DNA from 4 places in the Pedobacter ginsengiterrae genome. Region 4 is predicted to be linked to each of the others. Evidence: riboswitches for the same ligand, from Rfam matches in the RefSeq annotation. Region 4 holds a riboswitch; each other region holds the start of a gene.
What was found. A riboswitch is a leader RNA that binds a small molecule or an ion and turns the genes downstream of it on or off. The one in region 4 is predicted to bind S-adenosylmethionine.
Positions count from the first base shown of each region.

Region 1: another riboswitch for S-adenosylmethionine. It lies ahead of metH (methionine synthase); the one in region 4 lies ahead of ABD692_RS09085 (redoxin domain-containing protein).
Region 2: another riboswitch for S-adenosylmethionine. It lies ahead of ABD692_RS01440 (SusC/RagA family TonB-linked outer membrane protein); the one in region 4 lies ahead of ABD692_RS09085 (redoxin domain-containing protein).
Region 3: another riboswitch for S-adenosylmethionine. It lies ahead of ABD692_RS06910 (O-acetylhomoserine aminocarboxypropyltransferase/cysteine synthase family protein); the one in region 4 lies ahead of ABD692_RS09085 (redoxin domain-containing protein).

Region 1 is NZ_BAABAK010000020.1:332,437-340,450, forward strand. It holds gene ABD692_RS20150 (S41 family peptidase) at 1-1,121, opposite strand, end outside; gene murQ (N-acetylmuramic acid 6-phosphate etherase) at 1,311-2,129, shown strand; gene ABD692_RS20160 (hypothetical protein) at 2,229-2,795, shown strand; gene ABD692_RS20165 (Bax inhibitor-1/YccA family protein) at 2,835-3,590, shown strand; SAM riboswitch class I at 3,705-3,808, shown strand; gene metH (methionine synthase) at 3,979-7,680, shown strand; gene ABD692_RS20175 (four helix bundle protein) at 7,753-8,014, shown strand, end outside.
Region 2 is NZ_BAABAK010000001.1:359,716-367,729, forward strand. It holds gene ABD692_RS01435 (SusD/RagB family nutrient-binding outer membrane lipoprotein) at 1-125, opposite strand, end outside; gene ABD692_RS01440 (SusC/RagA family TonB-linked outer membrane protein) at 136-3,303, opposite strand; SAM riboswitch class I at 3,619-3,727, opposite strand; gene ABD692_RS01445 (peroxiredoxin family protein) at 3,863-5,152, shown strand; gene ABD692_RS01450 (alpha-hydroxy acid oxidase) at 5,380-6,525, opposite strand; gene ABD692_RS01455 (FGGY-family carbohydrate kinase) at 6,541-7,926, opposite strand; gene ABD692_RS01460 (sugar isomerase) at 7,943-8,014, opposite strand, start outside.
Region 3 is NZ_BAABAK010000005.1:79,098-87,111, reverse strand. It holds gene ABD692_RS06930 (multidrug effflux MFS transporter) at 1-441, opposite strand, end outside; gene ABD692_RS06925 (queuosine precursor transporter) at 603-1,373, shown strand; gene ABD692_RS06920 (homoserine dehydrogenase) at 1,496-2,740, opposite strand; gene ABD692_RS06915 (homoserine O-acetyltransferase family protein) at 2,939-3,997, opposite strand; gene ABD692_RS06910 (O-acetylhomoserine aminocarboxypropyltransferase/cysteine synthase family protein) at 4,033-5,364, opposite strand; SAM riboswitch class I at 5,651-5,761, opposite strand; gene ABD692_RS06905 (hypothetical protein) at 5,977-6,984, shown strand; gene ABD692_RS06900 (trans-sulfuration enzyme family protein) at 7,307-8,014, opposite strand, start outside.
Region 4 is NZ_BAABAK010000009.1:278,021-286,034, forward strand. It holds gene ABD692_RS09060 (response regulator) at 57-419, shown strand; gene ABD692_RS09065 (PAS domain S-box protein) at 897-2,192, shown strand; gene ABD692_RS20955 (sensor histidine kinase) at 2,140-2,475, shown strand; gene ABD692_RS09070 (hypothetical protein) at 2,817-3,557, opposite strand; gene ABD692_RS09075 (ABC transporter permease subunit) at 4,021-4,335, shown strand; gene metQ (methionine ABC transporter substrate-binding lipoprotein MetQ) at 4,407-5,180, shown strand; SAM riboswitch class I at 5,489-5,588, shown strand; gene ABD692_RS09085 (redoxin domain-containing protein) at 5,778-6,908, shown strand; gene ABD692_RS09090 (hypothetical protein) at 7,004-7,258, shown strand; gene ABD692_RS09095 (SusC/RagA family TonB-linked outer membrane protein) at 7,811-8,014, shown strand, end outside.

The sequences.
Region 1 (8,014 bases), on a different contig from region 4:
TCATGCTTGTAAGCATCGTAACCTTTTTTATAAGATTTTTGAATGCTTCGCCCCGATGGTGTATAATATCTTGCAATAGTTAAATTCAATGCCGAACCATCATCAAAAGCAAATTGTTCCTGTACCAATCCTTTACCAAAAGAACGGCGACCAACAATAATTCCACGACCTAAATCCTGGATGGCTCCTGCCACAATTTCACTTGCCGACGCTGTGTTTTCGTTAATCAGAATGGCTAATTTTCCTTGTTGAAATGCCCCATTGCCCGTCGAAAAGTAATCCGTACGTGGCTCGTGTTTGCCTTGCGTATAAACAATTAACTTATTTTCGGGTAAAAACTGGTCGGCTAGGCCAGTTGCAGCACTAAAGTATCCTCCTCCGTTATCACGCAAATCGAGAATCAGCTTTTTCATTCCTTTTGCTTTCAGGCTTGCTGCTGCTGCACTAAAATCACTATCTGTATTTGCACCAAATTTGCTAATGCGTACGTAACCAGTTTCTGGATTTAACATATAAGCCGCATCAATGCTACTGATACTTACCTTACCTCTTGTAACCATTACACGATTTGGTAGCTGGTTTCCGCTGTGCATTAAAAGTACGTTTACACCGCTTCCAGCTTTGCCTCTAAAACGGCCTGATAGCTGATCCTTGCCTAAATTTCTTCCGCTTACAGTCGCGGTATCTATACTTAAAATTTTATCACCAAGTTTTATGCCTGCCTGGTATGCAGGGCCATCTTTAATTACGCCTGTAACCATCATGGTATCGTTAAGCATATAATATTCTATGCCGACCCCTTCAAAATTTCCTTCTAAATTATCCTGCATATCCTGTGCATTTGCAGGAGGAAGGTAAACACTATGAGGATCTAGTTGATGTAAGACGCTATCGATAGGTAAATTTTGCAAAGAATCCGTGTTGATGTCATCTACATAATTTCCATTAATGATATGTAGGATTTCATCTAGTTTTGCAGAATTATTTGCAGTTAACGAAGGACTTTTTTTAACGCCAAAACCCTGGTCTTTGATGAATTTTATGCCCAAAAACATCCCAACTATTAAAATTACAGAATAGCTTGTCGCGATTAGGATATTATTACGGGTATTCTTTTTCATTGGCGTTATGCAAATTTATGAAAATTAGCGGGTTGATTATTTTTTTAACCACATTTTATCGTCTTTTGTTTCTAATTTTTAACATAAATTAACGCCAAAAAACCGTTCAGCTAATTTTATAACATATATTTTTCGTTTTTTAGGGTAGTTTTTAGAAAGAATTTACCGAATTTTATCAAAATTAAATTTATGAACAGAGTTACCGAGCAAGAATCAAACTACAACGACATCGATAAAATGTCGGTAATGGAAGTTTTGCAGGGCATCAACAACGAAGATAAAACTGTAGCCTTTGCAGTAGAAAAATCTTTGCCTCAGATCGAAAAACTAACTTCGGCAGTTGCCGAAAGAATGAAAAAAGGCGGTCGTCTTTTTTATATCGGAGCGGGTACGAGTGGTCGTTTAGGCGTAGTCGATGCTTCAGAATGTCCGCCTACTTATGGTGTGCCGTTTGATTGGGTTGTAGGTATTATTGCAGGTGGCGATACGGCAATTAGAAGAGCTGTTGAGTTTGCCGAAGATGATGCAGAGCAGGCCTGGAAGGATTTACAGGAATTCGATATTAATGAACATGATTGTTTAGTAGGCTTGGCGGCATCGGGCACTACCCCTTATGTGGTTGGCGGCTTAAATACTGCCCGAAAACTTGGCGTTTTAACAGGATGCATTGTTTGTAATACGGGAGGCCCAATTGCGGCGGAATCTGATTTTCCAGTAGAAGTAGTGGTCGGACCTGAATATATTACAGGTTCTACTCGTATGAAATCTGGAACGGCGCAAAAACTGGTTTTAAACATGCTGAGTACCACAGTTATGGTTCAGTTAGGGCGTGTTGTTGGAAACAAAATGGTTGATATGCAGTTAACTAATAATAAATTGGTTGATAGAGGGATACAAATGGTTGCCGACGAATTAAATATTGGTTATGATGAAGCTGCCGATCTTTTATCGGTTCATGGAAGCGTACGAAAAGCGGTAGAAGCAAAGCAACAAGGCGTTAAAAGTTAAAAGCTACTTGTTTAAGGACGAATTTTCAGAAAGAACCCATATAGTTTAATTTTTAGCAAAGCCATTAGCTAGCTTTTAACCTTCAACTTTTAACTTAAAATGCACGAAATCGAACCTTATTACCAGTGGAGAGATGAATACATTTCGGCAGAAGATGAGCGTTCGCCATTTTACAATACCGAATATTCGGAACTTTACTTCGATAAACAGATTTACAATTTTTTACTCCATCCGCAGTGGGATGAATTTGGATCGAACACGCTTTACATGAAAGTGCTCTATGCAGATTACGATCGGAGTTACGCTATAATTGAATTAATCGGTGAATGGAATGATGCGATAAATAACGACATCATGCTGCTCAAACGGGATATTTTAGAGTTGATGATGGATGAAGGCATAAACAAATTCATCCTTATTGGTGAGAATGTTTTAAACTTCCATGCTTCTGATGATAGTTATTATGAAGAATGGTTTCAGGAAGTAGAAGATGGCTGGATTGTGGGCGTAAATTTCCAGGAGCACGTTATTCAGGAGTTTAAAGATAATAGCATCGATTATTATATTAATTTTGGTGGTGCTTTTGATAATCTTCCCTGGCGTACACTAAAACCGTTACAGTTCTTTAAGAAAGTTGAAGAATTACTGACAAAAAGATTGAACTAAATTGTTATTTTTAAAATCATTAAATACACAAAATAAAAAATGGAACAACAAAATTATCAATATCAGGAAAACAGCGTTTTTGTACAAGAAGGTTCTGTTTCTAAGAAATTCTTCGCAAATGTTTTCTTATGGATGTTTGTGGCATTAAGCTTATCAACAGTTGCTGCATATCTTTTCGGTACAAACGAACAATTTATGCAATACTTAATTAATATCAATCCAGAAACAGGAAAAGCTGGTATGTCAATTTTTGGCTATATTGCTATGTTTGCACCACTTGGTTTGGTTCTGCTAATGGGTTTTGGTTTAAGTAAACTTTCATACCCAGCATTAGTTGGAGTTTTTGTTTTGTATTCGGTACTAACAGGTATCAGTTTAAGCTTTATCCTTCTTGCATACACTTCAGGTTCGGTAGTAAGCTGTTTTGCAGGTGCTGCTGGTATATTTGGTATTATGGCTGTAATGGGTTACACCACAAACATCGATTTAAGTAAATTCGGACCAATTTTAATGGTTGGCGTGATCGGTTTAGTTATTGCGAGTGTTGTTAATATGTTTATTCAAAGTGAGCAATTCAGTTTATTTATGGCTTTCATCGGTATCGCTATTTTTACAGCTTTAACCGCTTACGACGTTCAAAAAATTAAACGTATTGGCGAAGGAATAGAAGCAAGTGGCGAGCAGGTTTTACAAGTAGAATCTAAGAAAATGGCCATTGTTGCAGCATTATCTTTATACTTGGATTTCTTAAACATCTTCCTTTTCTTACTTCGTATTTTCGGAAGCAGAAAGTAATCTGTAAACAGAACAATATTCTTAAGGCCATGCAGTTTTGCGTGGCCTTTGTAATTTTATTTGGTAGCAAAGCGATAATTTTTGGAATTGATGTTGCTTTGTTGCATTTTTGTATGCTTATTAAGAAAGACGGAGGGATTAGACCCAACGAAGTCTTAGCAACCTGTGCCAACAAGGTGCTACATTCTAATCTCAGCAGTGGCGAGAGCAGATAAGTTTTAGTGGTAGTTTACACGCCAACTTTTAAGATAAGCTTTTTAAGTATCAGGTATAAAGTATCAAATATAAAGACATGTTCGTCTAATATTTTTTGCTCGTTATCTGCAGTTAGATCGATGTCAAGAAATCTTGCTACTCGACACTAACAACTTGCTACTAGAAACAACAAATGAGCATTAGAGAAGAATTAGAAAAACGTATTTTGGTAATCGATGGTGCGATGGGTACCATGATTCAGCGTTATACTTTAACGGAAGAAGATTTTAGAGGGGAGAGATTTAAAAATCATCCTTGTGATGTTAAAGGCAATAACGATTTGCTAAACATTACACGCCCTGATATTATCAAAGCCATACACCTCGAATATCTAACATCGGGCGCTGATATTATAGAAACCAATACCTTCAGTACACAACGTATTTCCATGGCCGATTACCAGATGGAAGATTTGTCTTACGAGATGAGTTTCGAAGGTTCGAGAGTTGCCAAGGAAGCGGTTGATGAGTTTATGGCAAAGAATCCTGATCGGAAATGTTTCGTTGCTGGCGCTATTGGCCCAACTAATCGTACCCTTTCTATGTCGCCTAACGTAAACGACCCTGGTTACAGAGCCGTTTATTTTGATGAATTAGAGGAAGCTTATTACGAGCAGGTACGTGGCTTGGTAGATGGTGGTGCAGATGTACTCTTAATTGAAACCATTTTTGATACTTTAAATGCTAAAGTGGCTATTGTAGCCATCAAAAAATACGAAGAAGTAATTGGGCGGAAACTGGAAATTATGATTTCTGGTACCATTACCGACGCTTCGGGCAGAACTTTATCTGGACAAACTGCAGAAGCTTTCTTAAATTCTGTGATGCATGCAAAACCCTTAAGTATCGGTTTTAACTGTGCTTTAGGGGCAAAAGAAATGCGGCCTCACATTGAAGAATTGGCAAATAAAGCAGGTTGTTATGTTTCTGCTTATCCCAATGCAGGCTTGCCAAATGAGTTTGGTGCTTATGATGAGCAACCGCATGAAACCGCACACTTGGTTGATGATTTTATTGCATCAGGTTTTGTAAATATTGTGGGTGGTTGTTGTGGCACAACGCCAGAACATATTGGTTGTATTGCGAATAATGCAAGAAAGGCAGCTCCACGAAAATTACCAGTAATTGAGCCTTTTATGCGTTTAAGCGGCTTGGAACCAGTAACTATTAAACCAGACAGTATTTTTGTAAACGTTGGGGAGAGAACGAACATCACAGGTTCTCCAAAGTTTTCTAAATTGATTTTAGGCGGAGATTACGAAGCTGCTCTTGCCGTTGCCTTGCAACAGGTAGAAGGTGGCGCACAGGTAATTGATGTGAATATGGATGAAGGTATGCTCGATTCAGAAGCAGCCATGACCAAATTCTTAAACCTCATTGCTTCAGAACCTGATATTGCCAAATTGCCAATCATGGTCGATTCTTCTAAATGGTCGGTTATTGAAAATGGTTTGAAGTGCTTGCAGGGAAAAGGAATTGTAAACTCGATTTCACTTAAAGAAGGCGAAGATAAATTTAGAGAGAGCGCTCGTAAAATTATGCAATACGGTGCTGCGGTAGTGGTAATGGCTTTCGATGAACAAGGACAAGCCGATAATTACGAACGTAGAAAAGAGATTTGTAAAAGAAGTTATGATATTTTGGTCAGTGAAATTGGTTTTCCTCCTGAGGATATCATTTTCGACCCGAATATTTTAACCGTTGCAACGGGATTGGAGGAGCATAATAACTACGCTGTTGACTTTATAAATGCCACAAGGTGGATCAAAGAAAATCTGCCACATGCAAAAGTGAGTGGTGGAGTTTCGAATATTTCATTCTCTTTCAGAGGAAATAATACCGTTCGCGAAGCGATGCATTCTGCCTTTTTGTATCATGCCATTCAGGCGGGTTTAGATATGGGCATTGTAAACGCTGGTATGTTAGAGGTTTATCAGGAAATTCCACCTGAGCTTTTAGAGCGTGTGGAAGACGTTTTGCTTAACCGCAGAGATGATGCTACCGAACGATTGGTTGAATATGCCGATACCATAAAAAGTAAAGGTAAAGAAGTCGTTCGAGATGAAGAATGGAGAAAAGGAACGGTGGAAGAAAGGTTATCGCATTCGCTTGTAAAAGGAATTGTAGAATACCTGGATGATGATGTTGAAGAGGCTCGTCAGAAATATCCCCGTCCGATTCAGGTTATTGAAGGTCCGTTAATGGATGGGATGAATATTGTGGGAGATTTATTTGGCGCAGGCAAAATGTTTCTTCCGCAGGTGGTAAAATCGGCAAGGGTAATGAAAAAAGCCGTGGCCTATTTATTACCATTTATTGAGCAGGAAAAGTTAGATAACCCAGACCAGAATCAAAGTTCATCAGCGGGTAGGGTTTTAATGGCTACGGTTAAAGGTGATGTGCATGATATTGGAAAGAATATTGTAGGCGTAGTATTGGCTTGTAATAACTTTGAAATTGTAGATATGGGTGTCATGGTTCCTGCACAGGAAATCATTAAAAAAGCCAAAGAAATCAATGCCGATATAATTGGCTTAAGTGGTTTGATTACACCATCGTTAGATGAAATGGTTCACTTCGCCAAAGAAATGGAGCGTGAGAATTTTACTATTCCTTTAATTATTGGTGGAGCAACAACTTCTCGTATTCATGCTGCAGTTAAGGTAGCACCAAATTATTCGGGGCCTGCCATTCACGTTTTAGATGCTTCGAGGAGCGTTACCGTTTGTAGCACCTTAATGAATCCTGAAACAAAAGATGAATATGTTGCAGGCATCAGGGCTGAATATGATAAAGCACGTGAAGCACATTTAAACAAACGTTCTGATAAACGTTTTAAAACGCTTGAACAGGCTCGAGAAAATAAATTCAAAATCGATTTCGAACAAAACCTTCCAGTTCCTGAATTTACAGGCACCAGGGTTTTCGATAATTATCCTTTGGAAGAATTGGTTCCATATATCGATTGGACACCATTTTTCCATACCTGGGAACTTCGCGGAAGTTATCCGAAAATATTTGATGATAAAAATATTGGCGATGAAGCCAAAAAGCTATTTGATGATGCGCAAACTTTGTTAAAACGAATTTTGGATGGTAAGTTGCTAACAGCCAGGGCTGTAATTGGTTTTTGGCCTGCCAATACGGTTGGTGATGATATTCAGTTGTCTGTTGACGGTGATGTGTTACCAGCTAACGCTCAACATGCAACAGGTGATAAGCAAATGGTTACCATTCACACGCTTCGTCAACAGGCAGAGAAAGTAGATGGACAACCATATTATGCCTTATCCGATTTTATCGCACCAAAAGAAAGTGGAATACAAGATTATTTTGGTGGTTTTGCTTTAACTGCGGGTATTGGGATTGATGCTTTGGTTGAGGAATTTGAATCGAATCACGATGATTACAACAGCATTATGGCCAAGGCTTTGGCCGATCGTTTAGCTGAAGCTTTTGCCGAGCGTATGCACGAACGTGTGCGTAAAGAGTTCTGGGGTTATGCAAAAGAAGAAAACCTGAGCAATTCTGAATTAATTAAGGAAGAGTATGCAGGAATTCGTCCAGCGCCAGGATATCCTGCCTGTCCTGAACATACCGAGAAAGGAACGCTGTTCGCATTACTTGATGCAGAAAATAAAATCGATTTACATTTAACTGAAAGTTACGCCATGTATCCAACAGCTGCGGTAAGCGGTTTCTACTTTGCTCATCCACAATCAAGATATTTTGGTTTAGGAAAAATTACAAAAGATCAGATTGATGATTATGCCATTCGTAAAGATATGTCGGTTGAAGAGGTAGAAAGGTGGCTTTCGCCGAATTTAGCCTATTAACTGATGCCAGTTGCGAGTTTTCAGTTACCTGTCTTGGAGATAATACATAAAGAAGATTTCCGTCGAATAAACATGATAGAAAAAGAAAAAAAAGCTTACACCGATTTAGATGTTTGGAAAGAGGCGAGGATTTTGGCGAATGAAATTTATACTGCATCCAAGTTATTTCCTAAAGAGGAATTGTTTGGTTTAACTAGCCAAATGAGAAGATGTGCTGTTTCAATCGCTTCAAATATCGCAGAAGGGTGTGGAAGGAATTATCCAAAAGACAGCATTCAATTTTTCTTCATTGCAAGAGGATCAATATATGAATTGGAAACTCAAACTTATATTG
Region 2 (8,014 bases), on a different contig from region 4:
AACAAATAATCGGGTTGTGCATTTTCGGTTGCATTTGGGTTAATATTAACCTTATCTAATTCTTTGCTGCAAGATGAAACTGCTAATGTTAAAATTGACAACAAGTATATTTTATAATTTTTCATGTTAAAACGATTAAAATTTGATATTAAGGTTAAGACCATAACTGCGGGTTGTTGGATTTGAAAGACTTTCCAAACCTTGTCCGTTACCCGTGTTAAAGGCAACTTCAGGGTCAATATCTTCTACATTTCTATGAATAATCCAAAGGTTACGACCAACTAAAGAAACCGAAGCGCCCTGAAGGCTAAGAGAACGAATCCATTTAGACGGTAAGTTGTAACTCAGTTTAACCTCACGAAGTTTTACATAAGAAGCATCAAAAATATTGGCTTCATCTATGGTACGAAACGACTTATAATATTGTTGAGCTGGTAATATTTTTTCATTGCGTTTTCCATCAGCAGTTACGCCATCGAAAACAATACCATCATCATAAACGGTTACGCCTGCTGGGGCTGTTCCATTTACTCTAACCGTACCGTTTGCTTTTACGTTTCCAGGATAATAATAAGAAATACCTCCATATTCTGCAGCTCTACCTGGGAGTGTTGAAGCAAGTACCCCAGTATATGTTCCTGTTGCATAAGTACCATTGTAAATAGAACCTCCAAAACTTGCATCAATTAAAACACCTAAACTCAAGCCTTTGTAACTAAATGTATTGTAAATGCCACCAATCCAATCGGGCGTATATTTACCTAAAACCCTTTTAGTTGGATCAGTTTGGGGCGCACCAGTTGCGTTAACTACAATATTGCCGTTTCCATCACGTAAAAAAGCATTGCCAAACAAAGTTCCATACGGCTGACCAACAGCTGCTATCACCTGAGCAGAGTTTGTTGCAACAACATAATTCTGCAGCAAACCAGCTTTATCTAACTCGATTACCTTGCTTCTGTTTGCCGCATAATTCACATCGATATCCCAGGAAAATTGCTTTTTAATTGGTGTTAAGCCCAATTGAATCTCAATTCCTTTATTATTAATCTTTCCTGCATTTAAAAGTTTTGAACGGAAACCTGTTGACGGACTTACATCAACGCTTAAAATCTGATCGTAACTATTGGTATTGTATAAGCTTAAGTCTAAACGTACTCTTTTACTAAAGAAGGTTGCTTCGGCTCCAAGCTCTGATGAAGTTGTTGTTTCGGGTTTTAAATTTGGATTTAAATCTGTTGTAGATGCCGTAAGTTGTGGATTTGAACCAAAAGGCGCACTAAAAACGTAAGTATTAACCGAACGATAAGGGTCTGCATCTTTACCAACCTTCGACCAGCCACCACGAATTTTTGCGTAATCAAGTACTTCGCTCTTAATATCTAGTGCTTCAGTTAATATAAAACTTCCATTAAATGATGGATAGAAATAAGAACGATTTTGAGCCGCTAAAGTAGACGACCAATCATTACGAGCGGTAATGTTTGCGTATAAATAATTTCTAAAACCGATTTGTGCCGAAGCATAAACGCTATAAGATTTTAGCTTACTATAATTATTAGAAGAAATAAGCGGGTCTCTGGAATTACTCAAGGAATATAAGCCTGCTACGGCTAATCTTGGCGCACTTTGATCGTTTTGCTCGATATAACGTGTACGAATGTTGCTACCTGCTAATGCCTCTAAGCTAAAATCTTTATTTAGTTGTTTGTTAAAATTCAAAGTTGCATCCGTGTTATTCTCACTAACTGTAAATGCACTTTCCGAATAAGAGCCAAATGGTGTTCCATTTGTACCATAAGCAATTTTTATTTTACGGCGATCGTTATAATAATCTGTTCCCGAGCTGAAGTTAAATTCCAAGCCATCAATTATTTTATAGTTTAAACCTAAACTACCAATAATACGTCCACGCTGCTGAGAAACCGTATTTTCGTAGGCTACCCAATATGGATTGCTATAATAGCTATTATTCCAGTTAAAGGTATTTCCGTTTTCATCAAGGTAATTTTTTAATTGATTAATATCGACCTGACGACCAAACCAGGTAAACTGCAACATCGTACTGGTCGATCTTGAACCACCAGTTCCAGGCAAGTTATCGGAGTTTAGTTTGCTATAATTTGCGTTAGCTGTAACACTTAGTTTTGGCGTTACCCTTAAAGTTGTGTTTAGGGAGAAAGTATTTTTATCCTGACCAGAGTTTGGAACAATACCACCTTGTTGTAAATTATTGTATGATAAGCGGTAATCGAATTTTTCAGATGCATCAGCTATTGCAATGCCATTACTTAAAGAATATCCCGTTTCAAAAAAATCGCGAACATTATTTGGGTTTGCAACAAAAGGGACTGCTACACCTTTAGAGAAAAACTGAGGAATTAATCTACCATCTAATTTTGGTCCCCAACTTTCATCAACACCATCATTAATGCCTCCTCCTTTACCATCAACGTAACTAAATTTACCTTCAGAGCCTTGTCCGAAAGCATTTTGGTAAACTGGAAGTGTTAGCAAACTTTCTGCAACAATGTTCGAATTAAGGGTAATCCCTAATCCTTTTTTGTTTTTACCCGTTTTTGTTTTAATAATGATTACACCAGCTGCTGCTCTCGAACCATACAAAGCGGCAGCATTTGGGCCTTTTAATACACTTATCGATTCAATGTTATCTGCATTAATATCAGAAATTGTATTTGCATAATCTCTGGCTCCACCAGAATTTAATTGAGAATTATCTACTGGAATTCCATCGACTACGAAAAGTGGTTGATTATTACCTGAAATCGAAGTTTCTCCACGAATCACCACTCTCGACGAACCCATATCGCCCTGGCTATTGGTAACCCGAACACCAGCAATTTTACCTGCAAGAGCATTAACTAAATTAGATTCTTTTGCCTCTGCTAAATCCTGCCCTTTTAACTCCTGAACGGCATATCCTAAAGATTTTTTTTGTCTGGAAATACCCAAGGCGGTTACAACAACCTCGTTTAAGGCATTTTCGCTCGATTGAAGTGTAACAACTATAGCGCCCGAATTTTTATTGATTTGAATTTCCTGCGTTTTAAAGCCTATGTAAGAAATAACCAATGTACTTTTATCTGGAGCATTAATCGAGAATGCACCTTTAGCATCAGTTGCAACAACTTGTTTGGTTTCTTTCAGTAAAACTGAAGCTCCAGGAATGCTTTCTCCAGATGTTTCTTTAACCGTTCCAGTTACAACTATATTTTGCGCTGTAAGTTTTTGCCCTATGAAAAGCAAAAATACAACCAGCGGTAGTTTTAAATTTTTAAACATATTTTTTTATTAATGATGAGTTAATGTTCGTAATAATTAGGCATAGCAAGCCCAGCACAGTTTTAAACTGTATTTTTTTGATTAAAAATATTGAGGGCTATTAAGAGCGCCTGTTAAAACTAAGAAGCTTTAACAGGGCTTACACATTCGGAAGAACCCGATATGTTTAATTGAAATGTTTTTTTTGAATTTGCGCTCGTCTGTCTTTTTCATTTGAATGGATTTTAATTAATACTACTTATCAGAATAGCGGGCAAAAAAAAAGCACCCCGTAAATCAGAAGTGCTCCACTTATTGTGTGGGTTTATCGCAACTGACTTAACTACCCGACATTCCTGCCAGATGGAATTAGCACCATTTCCTCATAATAAGGATGGTTGCTAAGGTTTCGTAGGGCCATTCCCTCCACCTTTCTTGATAAGTATTTTAAAATAACTGGCGCAAAGATATAATTAATCACATATACTCTATAGTTTTTATAGATTTTTTTATAAATATTTTTTCTTTGGGAAATAGCTCCTTATATTTGTCGACTAAATTAGTAGATAAAAATATCCCAATGTATAATAAATCCCTATATATTCCCTTTGCAATTGCTTTTGCAATTCCATCGATTAGCTTTGCCCAAGGGCAAAAGGCCGAATCTATTGTTCATGCAGATGCACAAGCACATAAAAATTATAACCAAAAATCTGCCGCATTTTCGCCGAATGGAAACTGGAGGGGTGTATTTAAAATTAAACCCGACCTTGACATTCCATTTAATTTTGAGATAAAAGATAAAGACGGCCTGAAAAAACTGTATTTCAGAAATGCAGAAGAAAGCTTTGAAGGTGGAGTGATTAAGCAGACGGCAGATTCTATTTTTGTAAAAATTGATCAGTTTGATAACGAACTTGCACTTGGCATTAATGGCAATACCCTTAACGGCAGTTTAAGAAAACAAAATGGTACGGGCAAAGCCACACAAATTTCTGCTGAGAAAAAAGATTACCGTTTTGAGCCAAATGGTAAGGCTGCAGCGGGTAATTATTCTGGCAGTTACGATGTGATTTTTAAATCTCCCGATGGGAAAGAAGAGAAGACTGTTGGTTTGTTTAAGCAAACTGGCAATAAAATTACTGGAACTTTCCTACGTGTAACGGGCGATTCACGTTATTTGGAAGGAACTGTTCAGGGAAATGAATTTCAACTTTCAGCATTTATCGGCTCTTCCCCTTCTTATTACAAAGGAAAATTTGAATCGGATGGAACTCTAACTGGTGAAATTTTAAGCGCAAGAGGAAGTCAGCCATTTACGGGAGTTAAAAATAAAGATGCTGCGCTTCCAGATGCATACAAATTAACCTATCTGAAAGAAGGTTATAAAACTCTAGATTTTTCTTTACCTGATGTAAACGGGAAGAAAATTTCGTTGAAGGATGATAAGTATAAAAACAAAGTAGTTGTATTAACGATTACTGGCAGTTGGTGCCCAAATTGTATTGATGAAGCTGGTTTTATAGCACCTTGGTATAAAGAAAATAAAAAACGAGGCGTAGAAGTAATCGCTCTTCATTATGAGCGTCAAACCGATGCAGAATATGCTAAAAAAGCATTAACAAATTTCCGAAATCGTTTTGGAATTGAATATGACCAGGTAATTGCGGGCAAGGCTGATAAGCAAGCTGTTGCCGAGTCTCTTCCGGCTTTAAATTCATTTGTATCTTTTCCTACAACCATTTTTATTGATAAGAGTGGTAATGTAGCTAAAATACACACAGGCTATAATGGACCAGCAACGGGTAAGTTTTACGATGAGTTTGTCAAGGAATTTAACAGCGAAATTGATGAACTGCTGAAAAAGTAGCTGGTATAACCGCTAGCGATCATCTGTTTGTAATTCATCATTGCGAAGCACAAAATATTCCTAATTTGATGGTTTTCCTTTTAAGAATGCTTCTAACCTTGCAATGACTAAAGTTTATCCATTTTGCTGGCACATTCACATAAATTAAAAAGGTTTGTTTCGATATCGAAACAAACCTTTTTTATAAGCGTTAATTTATAAAATATTTTGAGAAACTATTTTTCTGATTAAGAAAGATGCTTTGATAAGTCTTCGATTTTTTCGCAGCCAACCTGATCCATTACTTGCTTAAGCTGAGTTTTAAGCATCGACATGGTATGATTTCCTCCTTTATCACCCAATGCACCAACTCCATACATAAAGGTTCTACCTAAAAAAGTAAATTCTGCACCAGCAGAAATTGTTCTGGCAATATCCGGACCTGAGCGAATTCCACTATCCATCATCACTTTAATTTTATCTTTATACTGCGATGCAATTTGAATTAACGGCTTAATCGCAGATTGGCCAGCATCTAATTGTCGGCCACCATGGTTGGAAACAATAATTCCATCCAAACCTAGATTAATCGCCATTTGTGTATCTTCCTCTGTTGCAACACCTTTCAAAACCAACTTACCTTTCCATTTATCTCTAATAGAAGCAATCCTATCGGCATTTAATCTGCCCGAAAAGGTTCTATTCATATACAAACCAAGTTGTTTCATATTTAAACCTTTTGGCATATATGGCTTCATGGTTTCGAAAGCAGGTTGGCCATGAAATAAAGTTCTTAATGCCCATTCAGGTCTACCAACAATTTGCAACATATTTCTAACCGACATTTTTGGTGGCATAGCTAAGCCGTTACGAATATCCCTCGGTCTGAAACCAAAACTTGGTACATCACAAAGAATAACCAAAACCTTACAACCAGAAGCTTCTGCCCTATTAATTATATCATCTTTTATCAATTCTTCTGCTGGATGATATAACTGATACCAGGCATTACCTTCTGTAATTTCCATAATTCTTTCAATCGAAGCCGTACTAACCGTACTCAAAATGAAAGGAACGTTATGCTCAAAAGCAGCTTTTGCTAAAATTTCTGGTGCATTCGGCCATATTAAGCCTTGTAAACCTACAGGAGCAACACCAAAAGGGGCATCATAAGTATGCCCGAAAAGTTCTGTTTTTAACGATGCTTCTTTAAAATCTTTCAGATAATAAGGTAAAAGTTCTAAAGCTCTGATATCATCCGTATTGCGAAACAGATTTACATCTTCATTACAACCACCATCCAAATATTCAAAAGCAAAACGTGGCATTTTCGATTTTGCTTTATTTCTTAAATCATCTACAGATGGGTAATCACTATTGTATATCCAACTCATGGGTATATTTATTATTTAGGCTTCAATACTTCGCTGCAAAGCGGAGTAGTATTTTAATTGAATAATATCACTCGGTGCAGGGTTTTCATTCCAGGCATCGTGAATGGCTAAAGCAGTACCTATTGAGGTAGCTTGCGATACCGAAGAAGCGTAAACTTCTATATCTGGGATAGCGGTTGCCAACAGATGCATGTAAATTGCATTTCTTCCAAATCCACCATCTACAAAAATTCTTTTTACACCTTGATTTAGGATTAGTTTTAAAGAGTAAACCTGTTGCTTTACTAAATCTAAAATTAATTGATGATAAGCTTCTTCGGCAGTTTTAAAAAGATTTAAATCTCGATCTGGAAATGCAGAATTAGCCGAAAATTCAGTCTGGATTACCGCATTTTCAGGGATTTTATTTGCAAGATTTAAAACTAAACCAGCATTAAACTTTAAGTGCTTAAATAAATAAGCTGCCCGATCAAAATGCTCTGCAATTCTTTTCAATTGAACCTCATGTTCGTAACCTGCAAAAATCCTTGAGGCTTTAACTGCTTTTCCTTTAAAATGCATATAACAAAGGCAATCTTGCTTAAGTTCTTTTTCTGTTAAAACATCTTGATTAAAAGGATTTAAACTAATGCACCAAGTTCCGGTAGAAAGCAGAACAAACGGAGTTGTAAAATTTGCAAGATATGGTATTAAAGCTGCAGAACTATCGTGTAAACCTACACCAACATTAAATTCTTTACCTTCAAAAGTTGCTTTAACACTAGAATCAGCGGGTGTAAATTCTCCGAATTTTTCAATGAGTCCTTCAGCAGATACCCATTTATGGTACTCATTTTTACCAAAATCCCATAGCTGCGTATGGCAACCAATACTGGTAATATCGCTCATACCTTTACCTGTAATCAGATAACTTAGATATTGTGGCAAATGAAGGGCATACTTTACCTTATCAAAAATTTCAGGTTTTTCCTTTTTTAAACGATAAAGCTGCATTCCTGAATTCAGACTACCTAAAATTGGCGACGCTGTTTCTAACGAAATTTTTTCTTCACCACCATAAGTAGAATAAAACTCTTTTTTTAATTCTTCGGGATACTCCTTTAAATAATTATAAAGCGGCGTAAGTGGTTCGCCTTTTTCATCAAGATAAACAAAACTAGCGCCGTAAGTAGAAAAATTAATCGCCTTAATATCGTATTCTTTAAGTTGTAAAACCTGATTTAAAGAATCGAAAACCGAAGAGCGAAGACTTTCCAAATTCTCGCAAACTTCTCCATCCTCATCTTTTGTTTCTACAAAACGGGCCGAACGCTCGTAAACGATGTTGTAATTTTCATCGATTAAAAACAATTTTTTGTTTGTTTTCCCTACATCAAATATAGCTACAACAGCTTTGGGCATCTTTATTTCTCCTAAATTATAATCCTGTTGCAATTGTATTTAAACCTCTTGTGTTAACTAAATTTTTTCTACAATCTAAATCACGATA
Region 3 (8,014 bases), on a different contig from region 4:
GAGCATTGGCGAAACTGCAATAACAAGCATTAAAGAAGCAAAAACTTTGGGACTTTCTTCTACCGTGAATAAATCTCTAACCATTGCCATCGATGCAACTGCTGTTGCACAACTTCCGATTGCCTGAACAAACCGAAGGACAATTAATTGGTTAACATCTGTTACCGCTAAACACAAAAACGAAGAAAGAATATACAGCGCCAATCCAAAATACAATGGCTTTTTTCTTCCAAATTTATCTAACAGGGGCCCATAAAGTAATTGCCCTGCAGAAATACCTATAAAGAAACTCGATAGAGATAATGCTACAGTAGATTCTGTACTTTTCAAATCTTTGGCAATGTCTAAAAAACCAGGTAGATACATGTCAATTGAGAAAGGCCCAAGTGCTGCTAATGAGCCCAAAATTAAAATGAGATAAAAGTTTTTTTTCTTAGCCATGTTCTGTTAGTTTTTTCCGAGGCGCAAAGATTGGTAGATTTAATTTCTTAACCTATTTTTAAGGTCGAACGATTGTAAAATGTAATGAGAATTAACTTAAATTTTAAATTTAACATTCGAAACAATAAATCTGATGCAATTTATTTTTAGATTTATCCTCTATGACTTTTAAAACTAAAGAAAGCCGTTTACTACTCATTCTGGGTAGTTTTTTTGTGGCAAATGCAATATTATCAGAGTTTATTGGGGTTAAATTGTTTAGTGTTGAGGAGACTTTGGGCTTTAAAAAGTTTGATATGAATTTGTTTGGCGTTCCGCATTTATCTTTTAACATGTCGGCGGGCGTTTTAACTTGGCCAATAATTTTCGTTATGACAGATATCATTAATGAATATTTTGGCTTAAAACAAGTTCGTTTTCTTTCCATATTAACCGCTATTTTAATTGCATTTGCATTTTTGGTTGTATGGGGAGCAATTCACCTAACAGCATCAGACTTTTGGGTAATGAATAAGGTTAACGGCAGACCATTAAATATGGTTGATGCTTTTGATAGTATTTTTGGGCAAGGAATGTGGATTATCGTCGGTTCTATTACCGCTTTTATTGTAGGACAAGTCTTAGATGCCTATATTTTTCATCGCATAAAAAGAATCACTGGAGAAAAGGCTTTATGGTTAAGGGCAACAGGTTCGACATTGGTATCTCAATTTATTGATAGCTTTGTTGTGATATTTATTGCATTTTACATTAATCCTAATTATAACTATAGTTGGCAGATGGTATTTGCAATTGGTTTAGTTGGTTACACCTATAAATTTGTTGTTGCAATCTTAATGACTCCAATTTTATATGTTGTCCATGGAATTATCGATGGATATTTAGGCAAAGATTTAGCACATAAGTTAATGCATATGGCTGGAAGAAACTAGTTCAGAATATTTAGGAAATTTAAGGTCAAATTGTTTTGAAAAATGAATAACGCAAAAGGTCGGACTCGCTCCGACCTTTGTGCTTAACAACAAAACAAATAAAAAATTAACCTTAAAAAAAATTAAAGGGCAGCCAATTCCTCTGCAAAAACATTATCAGCAACTTTGTCTTGCTTATAAATTTGTCTACCAGTGTAGGCTATAAAAACATTAGTATCTAAAAGTAAATCACGATTTTTAATCAGGTTTTCTAATTTAACTGTCCCAATTACATATTTGAAACTGCTTGCAGCATAGCGCTCGCTGATATCGTCAAACTCTAATAACTTAATTAAATCTTCATCTGCATAACGCAGATAAACTTCAAGTAAAATATCCTCGGTATGTTTCGCTCCATTTTCTGAGTGATATTTTTTATACTCATAACGATAATCATAACGTAAAGCAGCGATATCCGAAAGTACGGCAGCACCAGTTGGATGACCACCTGCACCTTTACCAAAGAAAAACTGCTTATCAGCAAAAGCTGCCTGAACGGTTACTGCATTGTATTCATTTTCAACGTTATATAGAAAATCATCCTTTGCAACAAGTTTAGGTAAAACATAGGTAACAATATCTTTTGTATTTACTTTACGAGCAGTGGGTACTAATTTAATTTTGAAATTTTTCTCACGAGCATATTTAATGTCATGAGCAGAAAGATTCTGGATTCCGATATTTAATATTGCATCAGGATTCACAAATAAACCATAAGCGTGAGCTGTTGCAATAGCCAATTTATATTTCGGGTCGTAACCACCAACATCTAAAATCGGATCTGTTTCTGCGAAACCTAAATCCTGAGCTTCTTTTAAAGCTGCATTGTAACTTTGGTTTTCGTTAAAAATTTTTGATAAAATATAATTTGATGAACCATTGAAAATACCACTTAAAGCATGAAAAAGCTCATTATCATAATATTCTTCTAAATTTCTTATAATTGGAATACTCCCGCAAACCGCACCTTCATACAATAAAGAAGTGCCATGTTTTTGTTGTAAATCTACCAACTCTTTTAAGTGAGTAGCAATCATTTTTTTATTTGCAGAGACTACATTTTTACCGTTTTTTAATGCTGTAGTTACAATTTCATAGGCCGCATCAGCATCATTAATTAATTCTACAATCGTATTGATTTCCGAATTATTCAGGATTTCATTTTTATCGGTTGTAAATAAATCTTTATTAAGCGTACGCTTCTTTTTTGGATCTTTTATTGCGATTTTAATAATTTCTAAATTAAGGTTCTGGCTTTGGATTATGTCTAATAATCCTTGCCCTACAACTCCGAAACCAAATAAACCGATTTTTAAATTCTTACTCATGGTGTTTTAGTGTATCAAGTAGCGAGTATCAAGATTGGACGTTTGATACTCACCATCAAATTTTATTATGTTTTGCCACGGAAGTACAGATTTACACGGAATTAAATTCCATATTTTCTTTATTTTAGTGCTTCCGTGGCTGATTAATTATTTTACTTCTTTAGCCTAGGTTTTTTCCTTAAACCTTCCGCCATCTTATCAAGCTGTGTGCTGTAGCTTAATTATCTTTTTGTCTCGGCTTTCTTTAATAAAAGTACCGATGATGTTCGTTAAGGCGTTGGTTTCAATCAAGAACCCATCATGGCCATATTCAGAATGTATAGCTGCGAACTGTGCATCGCTAATGTTATCTGCTAAGAATTTCTGTTCTGCAATTGGAAATAAGAAATCATTTTCAATTCCAATTACCAAGGTATTTGCCTTGATCAATTTCAAGGCTTCCGCAATGCTTTTACGATTTCTACCCACATTATGGCTATCCATCGCTTTAGTTAAATAATAATAACTGTAAGCATTAAAGCGGTTTATCAATTTTTCTCCCTGGTAATTTTGGTAAGATGAAGCTCTGAAATTATCTGTTTTGTCGTTTACACTTTCTACTTGTGTACTTCCGTAAGCATTATACGTACGATAACTCAAAAGCGCAATACTGCGTGCTGCTTTTAAACCTTTGCTGCCACCATCAGGTTGGTTTGCGTAAAAGGTTCTATCGGTAGTAATGGCTAAACGTTGACTCTCGTTAAAAGCAATTCCCCATGGAGAATGTGCCGCATTTGTAGCTACAAGTATTAAGTTTTCAATTTTATTGGGTTCGATAATACTCCATTCTACAGCCTGCTGGCCACCTAAAGAACCGCCGATTAAAAGTTTAATTGAATCAATTCCTAAATGCGTAGCTAAAAGTTGGTGTGCCGAAACAAAATCGCGAACAGTAAATTGTGGAAACGATAAATAATAAGGTAATCCATTAACTGGATTAGTACTTAAAGGGCTTGTGGTTCCGTAGTTAGAACCCAAAACGTTTGCACAAATTATATAATGATCGTTTGGATTAAACAAAGCATTTTGCCCAAATAAACCTTCCCACCATTCAAAAACATCTGCATTAGCAGTTAATGCGTGACAAACCCAAATTACATTATCTTTTTTAGCATTTAATTTGCCATAAGTTTGATAAGCAATTTGCAGGTTGCGAAGTTTCTTGCCGCTTTCTAATTTGAATTGTTTGTTGTAATTATATGTTGATAATGTGCTCATTCTTAAAAGATATTCTGATTTGGTAACGAAAGTGATTAGGCCTGTAAACTTTTTACGTTTAATTGCGAACTGATTGCCGAAAATGCGTGTTCGAAATCGGCTTTAATATCATCGATGTGCTCAATTCCTACCGAAACACGAAGTGAATTTGGCTTAACTCCAGCAGCCAGTTGTTCGCTTTCGCTTAATTGTTGATGTGTAGTTGCCGAAGGCTGAATGATCAGTGTTTTGGCATCACCCACATTAGCTAAATGAGAAATCAGTTTTAAATTATCAATTAATTGAGTTGCGCTTTCCTTACTGCCGTCTAACTCAAAAGATAAAACCGCACCAAATCCATTGCTTAAATATTTTTTAGCTAAACTATTGTATTTGCTGCTTGCTAATCCTGGGTACGAAACTTCTTTAACTGCTGGGTGATTTTCTAGCCAGGTTGCTAATTCCAAAGCGTTATCAACATGGCGTTGCACACGAAGTGATAATGTTTCTAAACCTTGTAGCAAAAGGAAAGAATTAAATGGAGAAAGGGCTGGGCCTAAATCTCTTAAACCCTCTACACGGGCACGAATAATAAATTGAATATTACCAAAAGGACCATTAACGCCAAAAACATCGCTGAAAACCAAACCATGATAACCTTCAGATGGTTCACTAAATTGTTTAAATTTTCCGTTACCCCAGTTGTAGTTTCCGCCATCAACAATAACGCCGCCAATGCTGGTTCCATGTCCGCCAATCCATTTAGTTGCCGATTCTACAACAACATTTGCACCGTGTTCTAATGGTTTAAATAAATATCCAGCCGCACCAAAAGTATTATCAACTACTAAAGGAATATCATATTTCTTTGCAATTGCGGCTATTTTCTCAAAATCAGGAATACTAAATGCAGGGTTGCCTATAGTTTCCAAATAAATAGCTTTTGTTTTCTCTGTAATTTTCGCCTCAAATTCTTCGGGAACATCTGGGTTAGCAAAATCTACATGAATGCCTAAACGTTTAAAAGAAACTTTAAACTGGTTATAAGTTCCGCCATAAATGTGTGATGAAGAAACGATACTATCGCCCACTTCTAAAATGTTATTTAGTGCAATAAACTGTGCCGCTTGTCCCGATGCTACTGCTAAAGCTGCAACACCACCTTCTAAAGCTGCGATACGTTTTTCAAAAACATCGTTCGTTGGATTCATAATCCTGGTGTAAATGTTTCCGAATTCTTTTAACGCAAATAGGTTTGCTCCATGTTCTGCATTTTTGAAGCCGTAAGAAGTGGTTTGATATATAGGAACAGCTCTTGAACCAGTTGTTGGGTCTATTTCCTGACCTGCGTGAATTTGTAAGGTTTCAAATTTATATGATGTTGACATAATTTCTAATAATTAAATGTGTGATTGTTTGATAAGTTTACCCGAAATCATGAATCTTAAAATCATGAAAATTCTGGTAGGCGTTAGGCGTATCCCGATTTATCGGGACCTTCCAGTTTGAAATAGAAACAAAAAAGGAAGTTTTTTAAATTACTGTATGCAACAGCACATACAAGTAATCGCCTGCATATCACAACAGATAAAAGAAATAGAAATGTTTTCTACCTTTTTAAGGTTTACACTGGGCTCGCTTTGCGATAGAAGATTTAATGTTTTCATCAGTTCTAATTTATATCTCCAAATAACACCATGTTATTCGGTCAGGAATTGGCACCTTCTCTTTCTGAGGGTTGCCAGTGGGTCACGGAGCCAGTCTCTCGCCACTTCTTTATAAATCAACCCGATTAAGATTGACTTCTATTTAGCTGTTTGCCAAATAATATTTCAAAGGTGAGAATTTAATTTTAATTCACAAAATAAAATTCTGAAAATTAAATAATATATTGAAAATGAACTACCTAATTTTATATTGAAATGATAAAACGCAATATTTAATATAAAATTTACGCTTAAAACTCTAAGTTTGTCTTACCTATTAAAATCTAATCATTAATGAAAAACGCAAAAAACCTTTGCTTCGCAGTGTTATTAGCCATTGCAAGTATCAATCATGCCAATGCTCAATTCGGCGGATTAAAAGATAAATTATTAAAAGTTGGAACTGCACAAGGCGCCAAAGCTTTAGGAGTAGATAAATTTTTAAAACAACCTGCAGCAATAACAACAGCTTTCGAAGATGTAAATCGCGAAGGCGAAATGATGCCCGACTTTAAAGCCACGCTAAAAGCCCAGCCTTTATACTTATTGCCTAAAAATCCAGATGGCGGTTTTGTGCTTTGCGAAGGACTTTATGAAATGACCAATAAAAGTTATTGTTTAAAAGCAGGCACATTTGCGCCATCAAAAGGCGATGGTTATATGTTTGCACCAGTTTTAGGCCCGAAAGAGGAAATTGTAGTTTCTATATTAAAAAGTGCAGAAAAACACCAGGATGTAGATCAACACGATATTCAGGTTTTGCTGTGGACAATTATTGCCCGTACAAAATTTGCCGATTATGCTGGTCAGGTCAAGTTAACTGCCATAAAACTCTTAACTCCAAAACAGCTTACTCAATTAGAAGGAGGCGCATTAGGCGTTCTACCTTTCGATGTGATGGAGAAAGCTAAAGACCAATTGCCATCTGGTATAAAAGCAGTTTTTGAAGCCGAAAATAACATTCGCCAACTGGTTTCTTCAGGTAATTATACTTATGCCGACATGGAAAAGTATGCAATAATCGCTGGTATGGCTCCACCTCGTGCTGATGTGCCAAGCGGCATCTGGACCAAACATCCTGATGGGTATTATGTACGTTATTATCCTTCAGGTTACTCCATAACAAAAGTTCAGGTTTATGTACCAAAAGAGTTAATCGCTGCAGGAAATAGAATCGTTTATGATGCTGCTGGCGACATCGCTTGTCCTGCAAATACTGGTTCTCAGCGTTTAGCGCAAACAAACGAGCCATTAAACCCAAACTATTCGGCTAAGTTAGTCACCGCTTGTAATCCGAAATAAAATTTGAAAATGAGCGGGATTGTAATTCTTCGGAATATACAGTCCCGCTTTTCGCTGTAGCCCCGATAAAAAATCGGGGGCTGCCGCTGCAATCGGGTTTATAAACAAAGGGTTAGTTTACCACCTGTTATTAAGCGTTCGTCATAGCGAGGAAAGAAGCAATATTAATGAGCTAGACCTAAAAATTTTAAGATTGCTTTGTACTTACTGAATGGGATTTCTAGTTTTTGGTAATTAGAAACTTTAGCCCATTTAGTCAAAAAAACGCTCTAGTTCGATCTAAATGAGTATTTCCTTCAACAAGCTCAGGATGACAAAAGTTCTATCCTAAAGCCTGTTCCAAATCTGCGATAATATCATCAACGTGTTCTAATCCGACCGAAATTCTTAATAAATTTTTAGGCGTTTTGCTATCAGGTCCCTCTACAGAATATCTATGCTCAATTAAACTTTCAACACCGCCTAAACTCGTAGCTTGTGCAAATAACTGTACTTTATTAACTACCATACTGGTTTCCTCTGCATCGCCTTTAACTAAAAACGACATCATTCCGCCGAAATCTTTCATTTGTTTTTTTGCAATTTCGTGTTGAGGATGACTTTCTAAACCTGGGTAAAAAACAGCCTCAACTTTTGGGTGGTTCGCTAGGTAATGAGCAACTTTTTTCCCGTTTTCGCAATGACCTTTCATGCGATAGGCCAAAGTTTTAATACTTCTGCAAAGTAAAAAGCAATCAAATGGCGATGGTACTGCGCCACCAGTTTGTTGAATATTTTTGATTTTCTCCCACAATTCATCCTTTTTGGCTGTTACCAAAATTCCTCCAAGAATATCGCTGTGGCCACCAAGGTATTTGGTACTGCTATGCATTACAATATCGGCGCCTAATAAAATTGGGTTTTGTAGGATAGGCGATGCAAAAGTACTATCGCAAGCTAAAGTAATGTTGTAGCTTTTTGCAATTTTAGAGATTTCTTCAATATCTGTAACTTTTAATAATGGATTTGAGGGTGTTTCAATCCAAATTAA
Region 4 (8,014 bases):
TATAGAATCAACTAATTCGAATTTAAAATTGCCGTGCCTTCGAGAAAAATAGCTATATGAATAAGAAAATTTTGTTTTTGGATGATGATCCTATTTCTCTTTATCGTTACGGCACAGATTTTACAGATGCCGGTTATGAAGTTAGGTGTATCGAAGTAGAGGAAGAACTTTCATCTCTTGTTGAAAGTTTTAAACCCGATCTAATTATTCTGGATATAAGGGTGGGTGATGGTGACGGAAGAGAAATTTGTAATGAATTAAAAATCAGGCTTGAAACGGCCCACATTCCAATCATCATGCTGACTGCATTATCATATGAAGATATCAGTGCCGTGGAATGTGATGCCGATGCTATTCTTGGAAAATCACCTGACTCGGAAAATCTGCTTCTTACAATTAAAAATTTGCTTGATAAATAACTCTTTTGTCGTTCTGAACAAATTTCTTTCATTATAATTCTGTAATCAGAAAAAAAAGATTTAACTCAAATTCAATTTTCTACGAAATGGGGTCCAAATGCTGCGGTTTATTCATATTATAATAACGGTCGAAATATTTAATTACGTTCATTAATCTGGATAAAGGAGAGTAGATGACCCCGTCTCACCGGAAATAAATTTGTTATAAATAATTGGTTGCCATTGTGTTATTGAATTGGCGGAAAAGGGTGAAATAAATTGGTTTGTCCAGTTGATGCACGTTATCGGAAAAAGAGAATCACATAAGTTCTTATTGCAAATGTATCGCTGTTGAGTCTGGCGGCGAACTCAAGAAATTATATGGAGTTTTTCTATCCGTCTATTGTTGCCAATTCCCAAGATATATAAATCTAAAATCAGTGTTAGTTTTGGGGTATTTTGTTTTTTCTATCTTTAGGCACACTTTAATGTTTTAAAATGATCTCTGATATTAGGAACGAGTCACTGAAAATCCTTGAAACTATTCCAAATAGCTACCTTGTAGTTTCTGCCTCGTTATACATAATAACAGCGAGCAACAAGTTTTTAGAGGCTACGGGGACTACAAGGGACTTTCTTAAAGACAAACATATTTTTGAAGCTTTCCCTGACAATCCAAATTTACCCGATGCAGATGGAATGAAAAATATCAATGCCTCCCTTCAGGAAGTGCTTCGCACGAAGGAACCTCATTACATGGATATCCAAAGATATGATGTGCCTGACCTACTAAATCCTGGTAAATTCATTACCAGGTATTGGGAGCCGAGTCATACCCCTGTCTTAAATGAGGATGGGGAGATTGATTATATCATCCAGCATGCTAATAATATTACCGATAAGGTCTTGCGCCTTGCGGAACTTGCAGAGAGTAGAAAGCTAGAGCTAAATGCACTTAAGAAGATTGAGCTGCTGAACCTTGAACTTGATGTATTGAGGATATCAGAACTTGAACATTTTAAAAATGAGAATCATTTCAGGAGGTTAATGGATCTTGTGCCGGCAAAAATCAGCACTGCTCTTCCGACTGGGGAGGTTACCTACTTCAATAGGCACTGGCTGGAGTACAGCGGAATGAGTTTCGAAAATTTACGAGACTATGGCTATCATCAGATGATGCATCCTGACGAGGTAGAATCTTTCATGATTGGGCTTGCAGCGGCCGCGAAGTCAGGCATTCCGTTTGAGTCTGAAATGCGTTTTAAGGATCTGTTAGGGAAATACCGCTGGCACCTAAACATAGCTGCTCCGGTTATGAACGATGAAGGAGAGATAATCATGTGGGTGGGATCGACAACTGATATACAAAAACTCAAAGACGAAGAACAGATGAAGAGTGACTTCATCGGAATGGTAAGTCATGAACTTAAAACACCTTTGACATCTCTAAAGGCATATCTACAACTCGTAGCGTTCAATGCGAAAAAAGCTGATGATAAAGTGACCGGTAATGCCGTCGAAAAGTCTCTTCGCCAGATAAGCAAGATGACAAATATGATTAATGGATTTATGAGCGTGTCAAGACTGGAGAATTCCAAAATTATAATAGAACTAAGCACCTTTTTAGTTTCACAACTCATTCGCGAAATAGAGGAAGACTTCAAAAATACCACGAGCAGTCATCCTATAATATTTAGTTATATCAACGTGGAAAAAACGATAACAGCTGACAGAAACAGAATTGAGCAGGTACTTAAAAACCCTAATCGGAAATGCTGTAAAATATTCACCTAGAGGCGCTGAAATTAAATGCACTTATTTTTTCTCTTCAGATGGGATAACATTTCTAATAAAAGACAAGGGAGAAGGTATAGCAACAGAGGATCAGGACAAGATCTTCGAACGCTATTATAGAATAGAAAACACGATCAGCAAAACGACCGCAGGCTTTGGCATCGGCCTCTATTTCTGTAAAGAGATCATAAGCCATCACAATGGCCGGATCTGGCTAGAAAGCGAAATAGGAAAAGGATCCACCTTTTGTTTCTCTATTCCAACAGACATCCCATCAAATTAGAGTCTGATTTTTTATATTACACCAAAATTGGGTAGGCGGGGAAATCTGAATGTGGACTCAATTATAGGCAAAAGAAAACCCGAATGCTGAAAACCTTCAACGCTACTTATCCTGATTTCTGCTGCTGCTAATATAGAACGTCATCTATTTAATCTTGACCCTCTCTGCTGGGTTTTGACTCCATTTTAGTTCCTATTGTTTTTTTAATGCTGGAAACAAATAAAAAAAGGGCTGCAGTTGCAACCCTTTTTCACTATTTAATGATTTAAGTATGGGCATGACTATATCGTTTTCCTTTCCTATTAGTTAATTACAAAAATTTCTTTGCTACATTCTTAATCTTACCTCTTCGCCAACTCAGTTAACTTACTTGGAACAGAACTAAGATCATATCTCACGCTATCCAAATTGGCTGGTAAACATACTCTCCTGTTAACATCACCGAAACTTAATACAAGACTATCTGGTTTTTCTGCACTATTGGTGTCGATCACAAACCTTCCTAGATCATCTCCGATGAGCATACCTGAACGGTGATAGATTTTTACTTTAGTGGCTGGGATACCGTCCAATAATACTTGGGCGTGAACCCTTCGCATATTGCTGTCAATCGAAGAATTAGCTTTGGGTTTTTCCACGCTATGCCCAAATTTATTTGATACCATGGCAGCGCAGCCTACAATGCATATTACTACCAGTGGTGCAAAAATCTGATTTCTCACCGTTCCCGATTGTAACAGCTTTTCCCAGAAGGTAAAATCTTCCATAAATATTGCAGCCTCTCTAAGTTTTTGGTGATCTCTTTTCCAGTTACTATAATCAATTGAGGAAATGTCCTCACTATATTTATCAATTAACTCAAAGCACTGAGTCATGATAATCGAAAGCTTATCAGGCAATTCAGTTTTTAATAGTTGTTTCATTTCCGTACGGTGACAGCTGAATGTCCAAGCGATGATCGTTTTCTTACATCCTCGAACAGGCCTGGCATCCTCTTCATCGTCCGAACTTCCGGCAACCTCTGTTGTAGAAGGAAGCTCATCCAGTAGCTCCTTGAACATTGTTTTGGTGAATTTTTGCATATTAATAGTTTAGGATTATTTTGTAAATTATTGACTATAAGTCGATTAGCGTTTGATAGCAGGTCTATTTACTTAATATCAATTCCTGTGCCTAATCCATCGCAGCCTATGCCAGCATAGCAGATTACTAACTATAATATGATGAATTTTTGTCGTGAATTAGCCAATAAAAAGCCTTAATGTCATGTTTTGAGAACATGGCACGGTGGCTTTTAGACTTTTGTCAGAATTTTGTATGGATTATTTTAAATACTATGCCTGACAAATAGTTCGAAATATAAAATGAATTTACAAGTTTTGTCAGGTTATTGTAAGTGTCATGACAATGTACACTTGGATTTTAACATTCATCTGCATAAGGCCTCTAATCAGACATGAAAACAACATCTTGAGTGGACAAAGCATTTGATGTACGACAGGAGCAGATTTTGTTTGGTGCAAATAAGATTGTCCGAACGATTTGGTGGAGGCTTTCAACATTGAGGCTGCAAGAGCAATGGGCGCAAAACCCTTGCAGATTATTATTAAGGTACTTTTACCGGAGGCTTTGCCTGCAATCATCAACAGTGCATCAATAACTTTAATCACGCTTGTTGGTTACTCCGCAATGGGTGGTGCAGTCGGAGCAGGAGACCTTGGACAGATTGGTTATCAGTATGGTTATATCGGCTATGATGTGCTGGTGATGAATACCGTGCTGGTCCTGCTGGTTGTTATCGTTTTTATCATCCAGTTTGGTGGAGATCGACTTTCAAAATATTTTGACCATAGAAAATAATTTTTAAAATCCCATAACATAAAATGAATACTACTTTCTGAAAAAGCATAGAATCAGTACTCTTGTTATCAGTGACCTTTCTTACTGCCTGCGGCAGCAATGCGAAAAAAAATGATCCCAACCACATAAAAGTCGGCGTAGAGTCTGGTCCGGAATATAATATTGCACAGGTTGCCCAAAAGGTAGCCAGGGAAAAGTACAACCTCGAGGTAGAACTGTTACAGTTTAATGATTATGTAATGCCCCACGAGGCAATTCATCAGGGAGATATTGACGCCGATGCATTCCAGAATAAGCCTTATCTTGATGTTCAGGCAAAACAACACGGTTACAAATTTGCAATTGTAGGGAATACTTTTGTTTATCCGATTGCAGGTTATTCCAGAAAGATAAAAAGCCTTAACGAACTTAAAGATGAAAGCACAGTAATTATCCCCAATGATCCAACCAATAGTGGCCGGTCGCTGTTGCTCCTGCAGACTGCGGGACTTATCAAGCTGAAGCCCGGCGTTGGGCTGTTGCCAACCTTGAATGATGTAATCGAAAATCCCAAAAACTTAAGAATATTGGAGCTTGAGGCGCCACAACTTCCGAGGTCATTGGACGATGCAAATGTATCTATAGCCATCATCAACAATACATTTGCTGCACCTATTGGTTTGATATCTACAAGGGACGGGCTGTTTATCGAAGATAGCAAGTCTCCTTATGTGAATGCAATTGTCGCAAGAGAAGATAATAAGCACGAGGATAAAATCAAGCGTTTTGTTAAAGCCTACCAGTCTGTTGAGGTAGAAAAAGCAGCAGAGAGGGCTTTCAAAGGCCGCGCCGTAAAAGGTTGGTAGTAAAATTTTACAGCTAAATATGCTTAAATTATGCGATGATAATATATTTTTTTTTGCCTCGTTTTGGAATAAAACATTAATTAATAATTTAAAATCAGTCATTTTTAGAAGTTATTATTAATTTATTAAAACATTATTCTGATAAATGATTTAGTGATATTGTTTATCAAAATAAAAATTGGTTTTGATTGATTTAATGCTTTAATTTGTACTACCAAATCTATAGATTTAATGGGTTATAAATGGTGAAACAGATTTTGCACCCAAATAGAAATGGAACACTTTTGATTCGAAATAGTAATTTCAATGACTTATCCAGAAAGACTGAGGGAAAAGGCCCTATGATGTCTTAGCAACCTGTTGCCAAATAAGGTGCTAAATCCTTCTCCGAAAAGAGAAAGATAAGAAAGGCTTCCATCGGGAATCTGAATAAGTAAGAGAAAGTTAATCCTATAAGGTATAATTTTTAAGATAGAAGGTAAAACCGTTGGCTTTAGAGCAATACTAACGCTCATTGGTGAGGTCTATGCTCAAAATGAACATTAATATGCCGTACCTGGATTATTAAAGCAGTAATGAATATCTAAACAAGTTAATATGAAAAGAATACTACTTATTGCCATGGCCGCACTTCCGCTTGCCGCATTGGCGCAGAAACCGTTTTTCCTCAGCGGAAATTTAAAGAATGCAAAAGGTAATGAAAAAATTTACCTGAGTTATGCTAAAGATGGCAGATCAATTTTAGACTCAACAGAACTTAAAAACGGCTCTTTTTTATTTAAGGGTGATTTATCAGATCCGCTTCGGGCCTCAGTTTATCAAAAATCCGCAGAAAAAAATGGTAAACGGGACTTACTTTCCATTTATCTGGAACCTGGAAACATCAAACTCGCTGCTGCTGATTCCTTGAAAAATGCTACGATTTCCGGTTCGCAGGTCAACGCCGATAATGACAAACTAAAAGCATTGACGAAACCTGTTCAGGATAAGCTGGCTTCAATAAACGCTGAATTTGGTAAACTATCCCCTGAACAAAGAAAAGATAAAGCCTTTACGGAGGCCATCTACAAACGGTATGAGGAATCGAGCAAAGGTCTTGAGCCAATTTACCTTGATTTCGCACGTAAAAATCCTTCTTCACACATTAGTTTAACGGCCATATCGCAAATCGCAACCAGTGAGACAGCTCAGCCTGAAGCCGAGAAAGTTTATGCAGATTTAAGTGACAATATTAAAACCACTAAGACGGGTAAAGACATCTCCGTATATTTTGCTGCGGTGAAAAAAACCAGAATAGGTCTTCAGGCACCAGATTTTACACAGAATGATGTTAATGATAAACCCGTAAAACTTTCCGATTTTAAGGGTAAATATGTACTTGTAGATTTTTGGGCATCATGGTGCGGCCCATGCAGACAGGAAAACCCGAATGTAGTTGCGGCCTACAATCAGTTTAAGGACAAAGGGTTTACCATACTAGGCGTTTCCTTAGACCAGCCCGGTAAGAAAGATGCGTGGCTAAAGGCAATTGCTGATGATAAGTTAACCTGGACTCACGTTTCCGATCTGAAATTCTGGGACAATTCAGTTGCCAAACAATATGGCATCCGCTCTATTCCTGCTAATTTCCTTATTGACCCGGATGGAAAAATCATTGCAAGAGGTTTGCGAGGTGAGGCGTTAAAAGAGAAACTGGCCTCTCTTCTGGATAACCCCAAAGCAAAATAATCAATCTTTTAAGCCCAAAATTCTTTTGGGAGGGGCCATTGGTCGTTTGAAATGGCCCCAATTAAGATCAACGTTCAACAAATAAAATTAATGTTATGGCTACAATCGCACAATTTCAGCAACTGCTGAACAACAAGGCAAGAAAGTTAACACTGGAACTTACCCTTGGAAAGGGACTTGTCAATAGAATCGAACTGGCAGGCGGGACCTGTAAATATGATATAGAAGCAGACCAATTGAAGTTCTTTAATGTTCCCGAGGAACTTAAGGATGAGCTTGAACGCAAACTGGTACGGATAGGCGGCAATGCCCTAGGGGATGCTGATGCCAACTTGAGCTATCTGTCCTGATCCTTACTGTAAACGGCATGCAGGCTAGTGCAACATCGAAGGATATCCCAGCAAGAACTTGAATAGATAAGTATTCGATACTGCATGATCCCTCGTTGTGTATTTCCGTAAACCTAGAAATGGAATCTCATTCAATTATTTTAGATATACTATTTACTTTAATGCCTATCTGCATTACCAAATACCGTTTTTATAAACAATAAAATATATAGTCTATAGATTTGGTAGATTAAATATTAATATTTATGTTTGCCACATCATGAAAAAAGTACTTCCATTACATTCGAAGCCCGTCGAACGCTTGAGCATCAACAAGTTATATAACATTTTTTATACCCACAAACTTCTTGGTTGTTACCTTCAGCACACTGAAGAAATTTCTTAAGAAATCCACCTCACTTTCAAATTATGTGTTGAAATCCCCAATAAAAAAAACCAGTGAGGAAGCCTCACCGGTCGTTCAGGAATATCAGTTCTGTAATGCCAATCACGCACTGATGTCCTCCAGTCTTACGCAGATGAAACTAATCATTAACTTAAAACCAGTTAAATATGGAAATATTTCTCCATAAGAAAAAGTATTTTATTCAAACAAGCTTTCTTCTTTTCTTTTTATTGCTTGTCAGCTCAGCCGATGTGCTGGCTCAGGTCGAACCTCCTCCGCTGATCAATTCCAATCTTCAGGGACTGGTCATAGACTCCGCAAACAAGCAGCCATTGCCGGGGGTTGTTTTAAGGATTAAGGGCGTAACGCAT